Regions from separate parts of the Marinobacter sp. V34 genome, predicted to be linked through region 1. Evidence: predicted binding sites of a transcription regulator. Region 1 holds the regulator's gene; the other holds the start of a gene.

The links. The regulator FliA, encoded in region 1, starts transcription of late flagellar genes. The targets are predictions, from matches to a motif close to CTAAAGTTTNNNNNNNNNNNGCCGNTAA.
Positions count from the first base shown of each region.
Region 2: the regulator FliA is predicted to act here: its motif matches at 5,450-5,477, upstream of AC0B60_RS11260 (methyl-accepting chemotaxis protein).

Region 1 is NZ_JBUPZY010000003.1:209,136-217,289, forward strand. Features, by position in the region: gene AC0B60_RS06440 (chemotaxis protein CheA) at 1-650, opposite strand, end outside; gene AC0B60_RS06445 (protein phosphatase CheZ) at 668-1,456, opposite strand; gene cheY (chemotaxis response regulator CheY) at 1,477-1,860, opposite strand; gene AC0B60_RS06455 (RNA polymerase sigma factor FliA) at 2,037-2,768, opposite strand; gene AC0B60_RS06460 (MinD/ParA family protein) at 2,799-3,611, opposite strand; gene flhF (flagellar biosynthesis protein FlhF) at 3,658-4,953, opposite strand; gene flhA (flagellar biosynthesis protein FlhA) at 5,014-7,188, opposite strand; gene upp (uracil phosphoribosyltransferase) at 7,412-8,050, shown strand; gene AC0B60_RS06480 (uracil-xanthine permease family protein) at 8,053-8,154, shown strand, end outside.
Region 2 is NZ_JBUPZY010000006.1:32,783-40,936, reverse strand. Features, by position in the region: gene AC0B60_RS11285 (GlxA family transcriptional regulator) at 1-448, opposite strand, end outside; gene AC0B60_RS11280 (acyl-CoA dehydrogenase) at 574-2,376, shown strand; gene AC0B60_RS11275 (hypothetical protein) at 2,488-2,748, shown strand; gene AC0B60_RS11270 (hypothetical protein) at 2,883-3,185, shown strand; gene AC0B60_RS11265 (PhoX family protein) at 3,338-5,368, shown strand; gene AC0B60_RS11260 (methyl-accepting chemotaxis protein) at 5,589-7,229, shown strand; gene AC0B60_RS11255 (DUF4870 family protein) at 7,295-7,666, shown strand; gene AC0B60_RS11250 (MFS transporter) at 7,663-8,154, opposite strand, start outside.

The sequences.
Region 1 (8,154 bases):
TGACCCTTTCCGTGCAACTGGTCGAGCAGGGCCTCGAATTCATCATCGGAGATGTCGTCTCCGCTCCCGCCCTCATCACCGGAAGGCTCATTGCTGTCGCCGCTGGAAACCGGAGCGCCGGTCTTTTCCTCTTCCAGGGCATCCAGCAACCGCTCGAATTCATCGTCGGTAATATCACCGCCATCGTCACCGGAACTGGCTTCATCGCTCTCGTATTGTTCTTCGCGAGCGACCGCTGCGTTTGCTGGCGCCGACTCCCCTGCCGGCTGCGCCAGTGCGTCCAGAGCTGCGATCAGTTCCTCGGGAGCTGGAGTCGGTTCTTCGTGATGGCGAACCTGTTCAAACATGGCATTGACGTGATCCAAGGCTTCCAGCACCACGTCCATCAACTCGGAATCCACTTTGCGCTTGTGGTTGCGCAGGATATCGAAGACGTTTTCCGCGGAATGGCAGCAGTTCACCAAGGCATCGAGCTGCAGAAACCCGGCACCGCCCTTTACGGTGTGAAAGCCCCGGAAGATGGCGTTGAGCAGATCACTGTCGTCCGGGTTTTGTTCCAGGTCGACCAGTTGCTCCGACAGCTTTTCGAGTATCTCGCCTGCTTCAACAAGGAAGTCCTGCAGGATCTCTTCATCGGCATCAAGCGCCATGCGTTACCCTCTTTTACTCAGAAACCGAGACTGGACAGAAGATCATCAACATCGTCCTGCCCCGATACTACGTCTTCGCGTTCTTCGGCCTTGATCTGTGGACCGACACCCTGTTCCGCCGATATCTTTTCCCGTTCTTCCAGTTCATGCACGGTGCCGGTCATCTGGTCCACATGGCTCGCCATCACTACCAGGCTCAACAGATGTTCTTCCACCTCTTTAACCAGAGTGGTGACCTTTTGGATCACCTGTCCTGTGAGGTCCTGAAAATCCTGGGCCAGGAGAATTTCCGACAGGTTGTCGTACATCGCCCCGGCATCGGTATTCAGGGTTACGAAAAATGTGTCGATACGGGCATAGAGCTCACGGAATTCCGCCGGGGCCATCTCACGGCGGCGAAGTTTCTGCCACTGGTCTCTCAGCTCGGCGGCCTCATCACGGAGGGCGCTGGCCTTGGGCATAGCCTCCTCAACCAGATCCATGGTCCGATTGGCTGCTTTGCCGGTCATCTGAACCACGTATTCCAGACGATCCGAGGCATCGGTCATCTTCGACAGAGCTTCTGACTGTTCGTCGTTCCGGGGATCGACCTGGAAATTTCGGATTGCCTCATGGAGGCTGCGGGTCAATCGGCCGACTTCCCGATACAGGCTCTGGTCCCTGACCTCGCTCAGCTCATTGATCAGGCTCATCGCACGGCCATAGTCGCCGGCATTGACCTGCTCAAGCAGTTCGGCCGCCTGGCTGCGGAGTTTCTCCGTAACCTCCGGGTCGAGCCCCTGTTGGTCTTTTTTGCTATTGCTCATGGGAGCCGTCCGACCTCTGATTACTGGATGCGTTCGAAGATTTTCTCAATCTTCTCCTTGAGTACGGCAGCCGTGAAGGGCTTGACCACATAGCCGTTCACGCCGGCTTGCGCAGCGGCGACGATCTGGTCGCGCTTCGCTTCGGCGGTCACCATGAGCACAGGCAGGGTTTTCAGGCTGTCATCGGCACGGACCTCCTTGAGCAGATCGAGCCCGGACATCCCTGGCATATTCCAATCGGTTACCAGAAAATCGTATTTGCCGCTCCTGAGCATCGGCAGTGCCGTATTGCCATCGTCTGCTTCGTCAGTATTGGTAAAACCGAGATCGCGAAGCAGGTTCTTAATGATCCGTCGCATTGTGGAGAAGTCATCCACAATCAGGATTTTCATATTCTTGTCCAATGGGACCTCCAGTTAAAAACGCCCGGAATTCGTTTTTGGCTTCCGGCTCACAGTCTAGCAGGCCGGTAGTTTAACCGCTTATTGTGTGACCTTTGGGCCGGTTGTAAAGCACCGGTTACCAAAAGGCTACAGTAAAGAATGCCTGGCAACGCCGTTCAACGTGACTGGCGGCCTGTTCAGCTCTGCCAACCAGTAAGACGCCCCCGCAGACGGAGCGCGGCCTGGCTGTGAATCTGGCTGACCCGACTTTCACTAACACCCAACACAGCGCCTATTTCCTTCAGGTTCAGCTCTTCCTGGTAATAAAGGCTGAGCACCAGCTTTTCTCGCTCGGGCAGGTCACCAATCGCAGTGGCCAGGCTCTTCCGGAAATTGTCAGACGCCAGACCATCCAATGGGTTATCACTGTCCTCTGTTTCTTCTATCGGCAGCTCGCCGGATTCATTGAGCTCATCCAGACTAAAAAGTCGGCCACTGTTGGCATCGCTCAGAGAGGAATAGTATTCGTCGAGGTCCAACCCAAGCTCCTCGGCCACTTCCGAGTCTTGAGCTTCCCGGCCCAGGCGGTCCTCGACAGCCTTGATGGCTTTGGCAATGCGGCGGGAGTTCCTGTGGACGGATCGGGGGACCCAATCACCCTTGCGAATTTCATCCACCATGGCTCCGCGGATCCGGATACCGGCGTAGGTCTCAAAGGTAGCCCCCTTGTCGGAACTGTATCGCTGTGCAGCTTCCAACAAGCCAATCATGCCTGCCTGCATAAGATCATCCAGCTGGACAGATGCCGGCAGCCGCGCCATGAGGTGAAGCGCTATTTTTTTGACCAGCGGGGCCTGCTCCTCAACGAGTTGGGAAGGTCCTCGTGTACCCGTCCGGTTGTAGATTCCAAGTTCTTTCGCCAATGTCATGTATCCGGCTATTCAGTGACAGGATCAAAATCAGACTTCGACGAGCCGCTCCACAAAGAATTCCAGATGTCCCCGGGGCGACGATGGCAGCGGCCAGCTATCCACTTTCTCCGCAAGGCTCTTGATCGCCAACGACGCTTTTGCTCGCGGATAGGCATCCAACACGGCACGCTGGCGCTGTACCGCCTTTTTTACGGCCTCGTCATACGGCACCATACCCACATATTGTAGTGCCACATCAAGAAAGCGCTCGGTAACCCGGGTCAGTTTTTCAAACAAATGGCGACCTTCCTGCTCATTCCTGACCTGATTAGCCAGTATACGGAAGCGGTTGGTACCGTAATCCCGGTTCATAAGCTTTATAAGAGCGTAGGCGTCGGTAATAGAGGTAGGTTCATCACAGACGACCAGCAATAGTTCCTGTGAGGCTCGGAGGAAGCTGACCACCGACTCGGAAATACCCGCAGCGGTATCAACAATCAGCACATCGATCTGGTCGCCGAGCTCACTGAAAGCATTGATCAGGCCAGCATGCTCCAGGGTGGAAAGCTGGGTCATACGCTGAGTTCCCGAGGAGGCAGGGACGATTTTGATACCACCGGGGCCATTGACCAGCACGTCCCGCAGGTCACATTCACCGGCAATCACGTCCTGGATATTGCGATTGGAGGTAATACCCAGAAGCACGTCAATGTTGGCAAGGCCCAGGTCGGCGTCTAGCAGCACCACCCGACGTCCCATTTGCGCGAGTGCGATGCCAAGGTTCACTGAAACGTTACTCTTGCCAACGCCCCCTTTCCCGCCGGAAACGGCAATCACCTGTACCGGATGTGGTTTGCTCATACTGACTCTGATCTCTTGCCGCGTTTAACCGCAGGCTGTGTTGTTTTTAAACAGCGACTGCCTGTTGCTGCTGGAGTTTCTTCAGCCTCTCCACGGCCAACCGCACCAGCGGAATGGACTCAGCGTGGTGCAGGTCTTCCGGGATTTTCTGCCCGTCGGTGTAATACGCCACCGGCAATCCCGTTTCCATGACGAATCCCAGCGATTCACCCAGGGTCAGTGCTTCATCGATTTTGGTCATCACACAACCCGTAAGATTTGCCATCTTATAGCAATGCCAGACGGATTTCATGATGCGCGGCTGACTGGTGGCCGAAACCACCAGATGGGTTCGAATCCGGTGGTGACTGCGAGCCAGCTCCATGAGCTGCTCTTCGTAGCCCTTGTCGGTACTGGTCAGGCCTGCGGTGTCAATCAACACCAGGTGGCGGTCCGACAGCTCGTCCAGTATGTCATCCAGGGAATGTGTTTCGTCCACGACCCGCACCGGAACGTTCAGTATGCGCCCGAACACGAATAGTTGCTCATGAGCCGCGACCCGATAGCGATCGGTGGTGACCAGTGCCAGGGAGTCGGGGCCGTGGCGCAGCACGTAATGCGCGGCCAGCTTGCCGATGGTCGTCGTCTTGCCGGACCCGGTTGGTCCCACCAGGGCATAGACACCGCCCTCTTCCGCCCACTCCGTGCGCGCGGTCTTGACTCCGGCGGCCAACATTTTCAGAGACTGCTTCCAGCCATCCTCGAGCCGCCCTGCACGGTGACGCCGGGACAGAGAATTGGCAAGCTCCAGTCCGAGACCGAATTCCTGCAACTTTTCAGACAGCCTCTTCTGTACTGCGTTCACCGCTGTTTGTTCAGGTTCACCGCCGTTCCGGGCACTGACCAGATCGCGAAGGGAACTGATTTCCGCGCGCATTTGCGCCAGCTCACCGGAATAGGCGGCGCTGGCAGCTGTTGGCTCTTCAACCATTATGTCGCCATCGGCAAGCGATTCTTTCGACAGGCCTGCGTGGCCGAATTCCCCACCCGAGACCGCGTTGCCATAGGTCGCGCGCTTTTCCCGCACTTCCCGAATACGATCCCGGGAGCGGCCGAGCTCGTCCTCCAGGCGGCGATGCTGTTCCGCCTGCAACTCGGCGAGCCGTGAGCCATTGGTGGCTTCCCGTGCCGCATCACCGAGGCGCTGACGCGCCATGTTTTCGTCATAATCGAGCGCTGTCACAATTTCGACACCACCATCCACACGACGATTGGAAAGGATTACGGCATCGGGCCCCATCTGATCCCGCACCTGACGCAGTGCCTCTGCCATGCTTTGGGCAAAAAACCGCTTTACTTTCATAATGATGACTCCTCCCCGGTCAGCACTTTCCAGCGCCTTCCGCCTTTCCAGCCGCGGCCTTTACTGACCGACGGATGCGACAATAGTGATCTGTTTGTTATCCGGAATTTCCTGGTACGACAGCACGTGCAGGCGCTCTACTCCGTAGCTGGCAAACTTCGCCAGCACCGGGCGCAAGGGCCCGGAAACCAGTAGAATCGCCGGCTTGCCCAGCATCTCCTGGCGCTGGACGCTGTCCTGGAGCGACCGTTGGAGCTTCTCAACCATATTCGGCTCCAATACCAGCCCGATGTCTTCCTGACCGCCGGATTGTTGACTCTGTTGCATAGACTTTAGCAATAACTGTTCCAAGTCCGGGTCCAGAGTAATCACCGGAATCTCTGCGTCGTTGCCACAGATACTCTGAACAATCATCCGGCGCAGCGACTGGCGGGCAACCGTGGTCAGCAGTTTCGGGTCCTGGCTCTTCGGATGGACGTTGACAATGGCCTCCGCGATAGACCGCATGTCGCGGATCGGTACTTCCTCTTTCAACAGGTTCTGCAACACCTTCAACAACAGGCTGATGGAAACGGTGGTAGGCACCAATTCTTCCGCCAGCTTTGGCGACACTTTCTCGAGCTGGTCCAGCCATTTCTGGACTTCCTCATGGCCAAGCAGTTCGTGGGCGTGTTTCTGGAGGATCTGATTAAGGTGTGTCGCCACGACAGTACTGGCGTCCACGACGGTATACCCAAGGGTCTGTGCCTGATCTTTCTTGTCCGGCTCGATCCAGCTGGCATCCAGGCCGAAGGCCGGGTCTTTGCCCTCTATTCCCTCGATCTTGCCGAATACCTGACCGGGGTCAATCGCCAGTTCACGGTCCGGGTGAATTTCTGCCTCGGCAATGGTGACGCCCATCAGGGTGATTCGGTAAACGTTGGGCATAAGGTCGAGGTTGTCGCGGATATGGACCGAGGGCATAAGGAAGCCCAGATCCTGTGAGAGCTTTTTACGAACCCCCTTGATGCGACTGAGAAGCTGACCGCCCTGGGATTTATCCACCAGCGGAATCAGGCGGTAGCCCACCTCCAGGCCCACAATATCCACGGTGGCCACATCGTCCCAACCGAGCTCCCGGGTCTCCCCCGGCGGCGGCAGCTGGGCACTGTGTTCACCGCCCTCACCACCGGGCGGCAGGTCGCGCCCCGGGCCTGCCGGGCGGGCACCGCCGCCCCGGACCGGGAACACACCATCCTCCTCGACGGTCTGGCGTTCCTGTTGCCATATGTACCAGGCAATACCACCTGCAATCGCACCCAGACCAAGGAATGCCACGTGCGGCATGCCAGGAATCAGGCCAAGAATGATGAGGATAACGGCCGCGATACCCAGCGCCTTGGGGGCATTGAACATTTGTTGCAGTATCTGCCCGCCCATGTCCTGGCTGGACGTTACCCGGGTAACCATGATCGCTGCAGACGTCGACAGCAGCAGTGACGGAATCTGTGCCACCAGGCCGTCACCAATGGTCAGTAGTGCATAGTTCTGTGTAGCGGTACCAAAATCGAGACCGTGCTGAAGCATACCGATGGCAATGCCACCGATCAGGTTAATGGCCAGGATCAACAGGCCGGCGATGGCGTCGCCCTTGACGAATTTACTGGCGCCGTCCATGGAGCCGTAGAAATCGGCCTCCTGGGCGATTTCAGCCCGGCGATGCTTGGCTTCTTCCTGGTTGATAAGACCGGCATTGAGGTCGGCATCGATGGCCATCTGCTTACCCGGCATGGCATCCAGGGTGAAACGCGCGCTGACTTCCGACACTCGGCCGGCACCTTTGGTCACCACCAGGAAGTTGATGATCATGAGGATGGCGAAGACGACAAGGCCAACCGCGTAGTTACCGCCGATGAGGACCGCGCCGAACGATTCGATCACCTTACCGGCCGCATCACCGCCCTCATGGCCGTTGAGCAGAACAATCCGCGTGGAGGCAACGTTGAGCGCCAGCCTCAACAATGTTGCCACCAACAAAACTGTCGGAAAGGAGGCAAACTCCATCGGCCGCAAGGCGTAGACACACACCAGCAGGATCACGATCGACAAGGTGATGTTGAAGGTGAAGAACACGTCCAACATGAACGCCGGCATGGGCAGAATCATCATGCCGAGCAATCCCATCAACATCACGGGAATGCCGATATTACCCCGCGTCAGGGATTTGACATTATTGAGGACTAGCGCTCGGTCCATGCCGGGAAACTCTCCGATTGGCGGTTAACCGCAGGGTTATGCGGGTCGTTTTTTTGACGCAGACGCATCGTTTGAAGGGGTATTCGCAAGATCCGTACCACCCCTAACGGCTTTTCTTCTCACCGCGCCTGACGGATTCGGCCAGATACGGTATCCTTGCGCCATTTGCTGGCGTCTTTACTGCGCCCAATCAAATCATCGACCCAGACGCAAAGGTGAGCCCATGCCAATTCACGAGGTCAAGCACCCCCTTATCCGCCATAAACTCGGCCTGATGCGCCGCTCAGACATCAGCACCAAAAATTTCCGGGAACTGGCTCAGGAAGTAGGTGCTCTGTTGACGTACGAGGCCACCAAGGATTTTTCACTGCAGAAGAAAACCATTGAAGGCTGGGCCGGCCCGGTGGAGATTGAACAGATCCAGGGCAAGAAGATCACCATCGTACCGATTCTGCGGGCCGGCTTGGGTATGCTGGACGGCGTACTCACCCTGATTCCCGGTGCCCGGGTCAGCGTTGTCGGCCAGGTGCGCAACGAGGAAACCCTGGAAGCCAGCACCTATCTTGAGAAGCTGGTAGGTGAACTCGATGAGCGCATGGCGATGATCATCGACCCCATGCTGGCCACCGGCGGTTCCATGATCTCCACCATCGACCTGCTGAAGAAAGCCGGTAGCAACGAGATCCGCGCCCTGGTTTTGGTCGCAGCGCCGGAAGGCGTGGAAAAGGTGCTGGAGAAACATCCTGATGTGTCGATCTATACCGCATCAATCGATGAAAGGCTGAACGAGAAAGGCTATATCCTTCCCGGGCTCGGCGACGCCGGCGACAAAATCTTCGGCACCAAGCAGAAGGACGTCTAACCATGCAGGACCATAGCACCGACCCGGTCTGGAAACAGGCCATTGCCGGCTCACAAATGCTGCTGGTGGCTTTTGGCGCATTGGTACTGATGCCTCTGATTACC
Region 2 (8,154 bases), on a different contig from region 1:
TGAACTGGTTGCTGAACCCCCAATGGGTCGTCGCCTGACGCCCCTCCAGCAACCCTGCCTCCGCCAGCAGAAACGCCCCAGTGCAGTTACTGGCCAACCGAACCTCCCCAGAGGGTGCTTCCTGGAAACCACTGAGCCAGTCAACCAGCCCGGGATTGGCCTCCAGAACCCGCGCAATCGGCGCGCCAATCGTTGGCACAATAACCAGATCCGCCTGCGGATAGCCGGTGGGAATGTCCTGCCAGTCCCCATCGGCCATCAACGTAATCCCATTGATGCACCGGCAGGGCCTACCGCCCTCGGTCAGCAACTGAGTGGTGAATTCCTGCTCCGGAGGCGTGTCGTTGATGCGCGCCCAGGTCACTCCCGCAAGGCGAAACAGATCAATAACGCCGGTAATCGCACTGGCAAGCGCACCGTCAAAACCAACTACAGAAACCGTTCGCATACCCACTCCAAATCAGGGCTGAGAATAAAAGAAAGTGGCAATTTCAACCATGATTATGTCATTAACGCCGGTTTCAACCAAAACAACCGTATGAGAGGCTATACGCCATAAACAGGAGACCCGAAATGACCGACACCCTGATTGACCGCCGTGACTTGGCGTTCCAACTCTATGAAGTACTCGACACCGAAAGCCTCAGCGAACGCGAGCGCTTCAGCGAACACAGCCGCGACACCTTCGACGCCGTCATCGAAACCGCCGACAGAATCGCCCGAGACAAATTCGCCACCCACAACAGCGCCGCCGACAAAGACGAGCCTAAATTCGTCGACGGCCAGATAGAAATGCTTCCCCAAGTCAAAGAAGCCTTTGACGCCTACGCCGATGCAGGTTTCATCGCCGGACGCTACGATTACGACCTGGGAGGCATGCAATTGCCGGAATCTGTCATGGCAGCGTGCAACGGCTTCTTCACCGCCGCCAACCCGGGCACAGCCGGATATCCGTTCCTGACCACCGCCGCCGCCAACCTGATCCGCGTGTTCGGCAACGACCAGCAGAAAAGCACCTTTCTGCCACACATGCTCAGCGGCCGCTTCACCGGCACCATGGCCCTGACCGAGCCCCATGCCGGCTCATCACTGGCCGATATCCGCACCTCCGCCACGCCGACTGAAAACGGTCATTACCTGATCAAAGGCGCCAAAATCTACATTTCCGGTGGCGAGCAGTCCCTCACCGAGAACATCGTTCACATGGTACTGGCGAAGGTTAAAGGTGCCCCGGCAGGCGTAAAAGGCATCTCCCTGTTTATCGTGCCGAAATTCATTGTGGATGACGAAGGCAACGCCACAGAACGTAACGGCGTGAACCTGGCGGGCCTCATTCACAAGCTGGGCTACCGTGGTACCACTTCAACGGCACTCAGTTTTGGTGACGATGCCCCCTGCCACGGTTATCTGGTGGGGGAGCCCCACCAGGGCCTGAAGTACATGTTCCAGATGATGAACGAAGCCCGGGTCGGCGTCGGTTTTGGCGCAGCCGTGATTGGTTATCGTGGCTACATGCACAGCCTGGAATACGCCAAGGACCGCCTGCAGGGCCGCAAGCCATCGGAGAAGAACCCGGAAGCGCCTCAGGTTCCCATCATTGAACATGCCGATGTGCGACGCATGCTGTTGGCTCAGAAAGCCTACAGTGAAGGTGGTCTGGCGCTGTGCCTATACGGCGCACGCCTGATGGACGACCAGCACACCCATCCGGACGAGCAGAAACGGATGGAAGCCGGCAAACTGCTGGATCTGCTGACCCCAGTCATCAAGGCCTGGCCTTCCGAGTACGGACCCAAGGCCAACGACCTGGCTATCCAAGTCTATGGCGGCGCCGGTTACACCCGGGAATACCCGGTGGAGCAGTGCTGGCGGGATAACCGCCTGAACCCTATTCACGAAGGCACCAACGGCATCCAGGCACTGGACCTGCTGGGCCGCAAGATCTGGCAGGACCAGAGCTACGGCCTGCAGCTTCTGATGCAGGAAATGCAGGTGGACCTGGAAGCTGCCACCACCGATCGCTGCCAGCAATGGGCACTGTCCCTCAGCGAAACCCTGCAGCAAGCGGTAAAAGTGACCCAGAGCCTGGGTAAATCCCTGATGTCGGAAGATCCCGACCGGATTCTGGCCAACGCCTCCTGCTACCTGCACCTGTTCGGCCATATCATCGTATCCTGGATGTGGTTGCGTCAGGCCAATGCCGCCGCCAAGGCCCTCGGCTCTGCCAACAGTGATGAAGAAAGGAGCTTCTACCAGGGCAAGCTGCAGGCCGCCCAGTACTTCTTCCATTGGGAACTGCCCACCGTGGCACAGGATCTGGTGTTGCTCCGCAACCAGGACGATACCTGCATGAACATGAAACCGGAGTGGTTCTGAAACTGGCGGACTGACACAATCTAAACCAGACTGTAGGCAGGCTCCGGAATGCAGGTATCAGCGTTTCGGAGCGCTTTCCTATCCTGCTGCACCCACAGGGAAGAACCTGCCATGACGTCGGGACACGCCTCCAACGCCTATCGCCCGGTGCGCTGTGAAGTTCACAGTTTGCTCCGGGAGTATCTGACCTCCTCAAAGCTGGCTGAGATTGTCTATCGCGACGATGCCGGCCAGATCTGCGCAACCCATGACATCATTCGTGACCTGTTCAGTCGCGCTGGCCAGGAGTTTGTATTTCTGGGGCGTGGCCATATGGTTCGCCTTGACCACGTACTCACGCTAGACGGTATTATCGTGGCCGGTGCCATCTGATGTTTGCAGGTCATTGCTTTCTCTAACTTATTGTTGCCAATAACAAAAGCGTAATCGTCAGGTAATTGTGCCCGCACCGTCACAGTCGTAGACTTGTCGCTGTTGTTTTCACACTCCAATGAAAGGACACAATTATGAACAAGCTGACACTGAGCGCACTGGCATTGTTAATGACGCTGGGCCTTGCAGCCTGCAGCCAGGACGACGACGAAGGAGTTGATCTCGAGGAAGCCGGTGACAACGTTGAGGAAATGGCGGATGACGCCGGCGATGCGGTCGAAGAAACCTACGAAGACGCCACCGGCCAGAATGACAGCGCCTGGGACGAAACCAAGGACGCCGCAGGGGATGCTGCCGAAGAAACTGGCGAGGCAATGGACGAAACCGGTGAGGAAATGGGCGAAGCTGCCGAGGAAGCCGGCGACTCCATGCAATAAGATTGCGTCTGTGGCCTGCCCTTGATGGGCAGGCTTTTTTGGCTGTAAGAAAATGTTAAAGAAACTGTCTTTTTACTGTCTGAAATCTGTCACCTAACCCACCGACACTGTTCTCTCGAAAACCAATAACCCACTCGAGAGAGAGCAGGACCATGGCAAAGCATGATCTGGATCCCAACTACCTGGATCCCAATTACGAGCCCGTAGTCAACCATTCAAGCAATACGCCCTTTCATCAGGTCCTCGCGGCCCGTCTGCAGCGCCGCACCGTTATGAAAGGTTCCGTTGGCGCCGCGTTGGCCAGCGTCATGGGATTGGGCCTCGCCGGCTGTGGCAGCGATGACGACGATGATAGTAATGGTATGACCACCGGAAACCCCGCCAATACGGACCTGGGGTTCAAAGCCGTTGCCAGATCCACCGCAAATGAAATCGTTGTTCCCGAAGGCTATTCCTCAGTCACGTTCCTGCCCTGGGGTACCCCGATCACCGGTTCCTATCCTGAGTACAGCGCCGATGGCACCAATACCGGTGCTGATCAGGAACAGCAAATGGGCATGCACCATGACGGTGTTCATTTCTTCCCGATTGACCAGAAGGCGGGTGGCAACAGCTCAACCGAAGGCCTGTTGGTGATGAACCATGAGTATATTAATCAGGCTGCAATTCATGCCAACGGCCCGACCAATGCGGGTGATAATGGTGGTGTCCGCCCCGCCGACGAGGTTCGCAAGGAAATTGCCGCTCACGGTGTGTCTGTTGTCCACATCAAACGTGACACCAACGGTACCTGGGACATCGTCTTTGGTAGCCCATTCAATCGTCGCATCACCGGCAACACTGAAATGGACATGCGGGGCCCGTTGCGTGGCTACAGCAAGCTGGTAACCACCTACAGCCCGGACGCGACCGAAACTCGCGGTACCCTGAATAACTGCGCGATGGGCCCGACGCCCTGGGGAACTTATCTTGCGGCGGAAGAGAACTGGCATGGTTACTTTGCCAATAGTGATGCGACCCAGCCCCGCGAGCAGACCCGGCATGGTGTAGGTAGTTCGAGCCGATACGACTGGGAGCTGGCAGATAGTGCGGCCGATCAATATGTACGGTTCAACGTGAGCATGACCGGGGCTGCGGCTACAGACGATTACCGCAACGAGGCCAACACCTACGGTTTCATGGTCGAGATTGATCCGTTTACGCCGGAAAGCAAACCCCAGAAACGAACCGCATTGGGACGCTTTGGCCACGAAGGCGTCATCTTTGCGCCGGCAAAGGAAGGAGAGCCGGTGGTGTGTTACTCCGGTGACGACTCGCGTTTTGAGTACATCTACAAGTTTGTGTCGTCCCAGCCATACTACGCCGCGACGGCCGGTGGTTACCTGCTGGATGAGGGTACCCTGTACGTTGCCCGTTTCAACGAGGATGGCTCAGGTGACTGGCTGGCGCTGGACCTGGACGACGCGGATTTCGCCAGCAAGGTTGCTGCGGCCGAAGGCAACATGGTTGGCGATATCCAGTTCGACGGTTTTGAGAACCAGGCTGACGTTTTGCTAAATACGCGCCTCGCAGCCGATATCGCCGGTGCTACGACGATGGACCGCCCGGAATGGGGCGCTGTGGATCCCAACTCTGGCGAGGTCTATTTCACCCTGACAAACAACTCGAACCGGGGCCAGCCAGGGTTCGACGACGTCAACGCCGCCAACCCGAACTCTCCCAATGCCACCGGCCACATCATTCGCTGGACAGAAGAAGGTAACGATCACACGGCGACCAGCTTTGACTGGGACATCTTTGTCTTTGCTGGCGAGCAGGGTACGGAAACCGTTGTTGATGGTGAAACCGTCGTCTCACTGAACGACGACAACATTTTCAACAGCCCGGATGGGCTCTGGTTCGACTACAACGGCCGCCTGTGGATCCAGACCGATGGCTCTGATGCTGATCCGTACTTCAACAACATGATGCTGGCTGCCAATCCGGAAACCCGCGAAATCAAGCGCTTCTTTGTGGGCCCCCAGGGTTGCGAGGTTACGGGTGTCGTCAGTACGCCGGATGTGAAGACCATGTTCGTCAACATTCAGCATCCGGACGGCAACTGGCCGAACGCGGCGGAGTCCCGTCCCCGAGACGCCACCGTTATTGTGACCAAAGACGACGGCGGTGTGATCGGAGCCTGACAGAGGCTGCCGCACGTCGATTAAAACAAGCCGCAACACCGGATTTGTCCATCAGGATGGCTTCGGTGTTGCGGTTTTTTGTTTCAGTTCTTCCTCAATCTGCCGTAAAACCAGTATTGCTCAACTAAAGTAGCAGTTATAAGTAAAGGTCAATTCTTTACTCTCACGAGTAGTCGTCAAAAAAGATGCATTCACTAATAATGAAAACAATGAGGTGGATATGGGTTTGCTCAGTCGGCCTGTTCTGGTTGTGGGGATGTCACTCGCCGTTGTCGTCGCCTTTGGGGCTTTTCTGGTGGCGCCGTTGATAGGATTGGATAGCGCGTCGCTGGTGGCTGGCGTGGCTATTGGCCTGGTCGTCGCCACCGCGTATCTGGTTTTACGCGTGCTGGAACCGGCGGAACGTTCCATCAAGCAACTCAACGCCGGTGAGCTGCCAGCGGATAGTCCACTGGGCAAACAGTGTGCAAGCCTCCTTGCGGATGCCAAAGCAGGGCGTGCGCTGGTGGAAACACTGTCTGGCAGTGCCGACAAAAGTGCCATCTCTGCGGCCCAGGTGTCCTACGCGGCCGACCAACTAAAAACCCGCCTGGACCGGCAGGTCAGTGAAACCGCGCACATGGCGGAGTATGCGGGGCAAATTACCGAGAGTGTGCGTGAGTCTGCCCAGCAGGCCACCGACGCTGCAACCATGGCTCTGCAGAATCGTCAGGTGAGCGTTGAGGGCCGTGATGCGCTGACCTCCGCCATCAATAGCGTGCGAGCCGTGCACGAGCAGTCCAGCGAAAACCTCAGGTTAATTCAGGAACTGAACGAGAAATCCAACAAGATCCAGGGTGTTACTACCACCATTCAGGGCATCGCGGAACAAACCAACCTGCTTGCCTTAAATGCGGCGATTGAAGCAGCTCGTGCCGGCGATCAGGGCCGGGGCTTTGCGGTGGTTGCCGACGAAGTCAGGCAATTGGCCGGGCGAACGGCTCAGGCAACAGGTGAGGTGGCCGAAACGCTGCAGGAAATACGTTCCGACACCTCCCTGATTGTCTCGCGGATTGAGGACCTGGCCAAGAGCGTTGAATCCGGCCTGGGGTCAGTTGAAAGCGTTGGTGAGCGCCTGGATCAGATTCGTGATCAGTCCGACCGTGTGCAGCAGCAAGTGGCGCGAATTGCCGAAATTGACCAGAATAACGAGCAGAGTCTGAAGCAGGTGTCGTCGGCCATTGAAACGGTTCGGGACCAGATTACCGAAAGCGATACCAGCGTTGCGTCGCTTGCCCAGCAGGCAGCGACGCTGATGGAACTGGCGGAAGAAGCCAACGCGGCGTTTGCGTTGAACAGCGGTGAAAGCTATCACCGGTTTTTCTACGACCAGGCCCGGCAGGGGGCAGACCGGATTGGTAAGCTCTTTGAACAGGCGGTTCGTGATGGACAGCTGGCAGAAAACGCCCTGTTTGATAAAAAAAGAGCCCCCATTCCTAAAACCGATCCGCCGAAGTATTCGAGCAGCTTTGACCGGTTTACGGATCAACAATTGCCAACTGTGCAAGAAGCGGTGAAAGGGGCCCATCCGTCCATGGTCTTCGCGATTGCCGCAGCGCCGGATGGCTATGTGCCGACTCACAATCGCGATTTCGCTCACGCACCAACGGGTGACCCGAAAGTGGATCTGGTCAAGAGTCGCAGCAAGCGGCTGTTTAACGACCGTACCGGTGCCCGTTGTGGCAGCCATACCCAGAATATGCTGCTGCAGACCTACCGCCGGGATACCGGCGAGGTTATGCATGACCTGTCAGTGCCGATTTACGTGAATGGCAAGCATTGGGGCGGCTTCCGTCTGGGTTACAAACCGGACAGCCGCTGAGCTCCAGCGGTTTCCGGTGCCTGTTGCTGTGATACACTGCGAGCGTGGAGCCAGAGGAGAGTGACTTGTCAGAGCACGAATACGTCCCCGCCAACGCAGATCCCATATCACGACGTGAAGAACCAAGCCGCAACCTGGCTGTGCTGGTTTATATCCTGCAGGCGCTGTCGTTCTTTGTCGGAGGCATTACCGGTCTGGTGGGTGTGATCATCAATTACGTCAAGCTTGATGACGTAAGGAACACCTGGATAGAGCCCCATTTCCGTTGGCAGATACGGACCTTCTGGATCGGCCTGTTATGGACGGTGATTGGCATTGTGACGACGCCACTGATCATCGGCTGGTTTGTGTTGCTGGGCATCTCCATCTGGATCATCTACCGCATTGTAAAAGGTGCCCTGGCCCTGAACGACGGAAAGTCCCCACAGGTGAGTTAGCTTGCACTGACTTCCCTGAGCCGGGTAGCGCTGATGGCGCCGGCCAGCCCCATGAGGCCCAGGGTGATGATGACCGCCACATCCGAGATCATCGCGACGAGGGCTGTCAGCCCGCCGGTTACCAGCAACAGGGCACCGATAACGGTATTGCTGACGGATGTGTAGTCAGTGCGCTTGTTGCCTCCGGCCATATCCACAAGATAGGTCTTGCGCCCGAGGCGAACCCCGGCGTGTGCAATGCTCAAGACGAAGAACGCAGCCGGATAGAACCAGCCTCCGCCAATGCCGCTCCCCACTAACAATGCCGTGACTCCCACCATCAGGCATACGCCGCTGGCAATGATTGCTCCCCGGATCATGACTTGCCTGCTGGATTCATCCGCCATCCAGCCCCATACACTCGCACTGATCGAACTGGCCAGGCTGCTTGCCAGCAGGAACACACCCAGCAGCCATCCGCTGTCGGTGTTTTTTTGGGCGAGCACCAC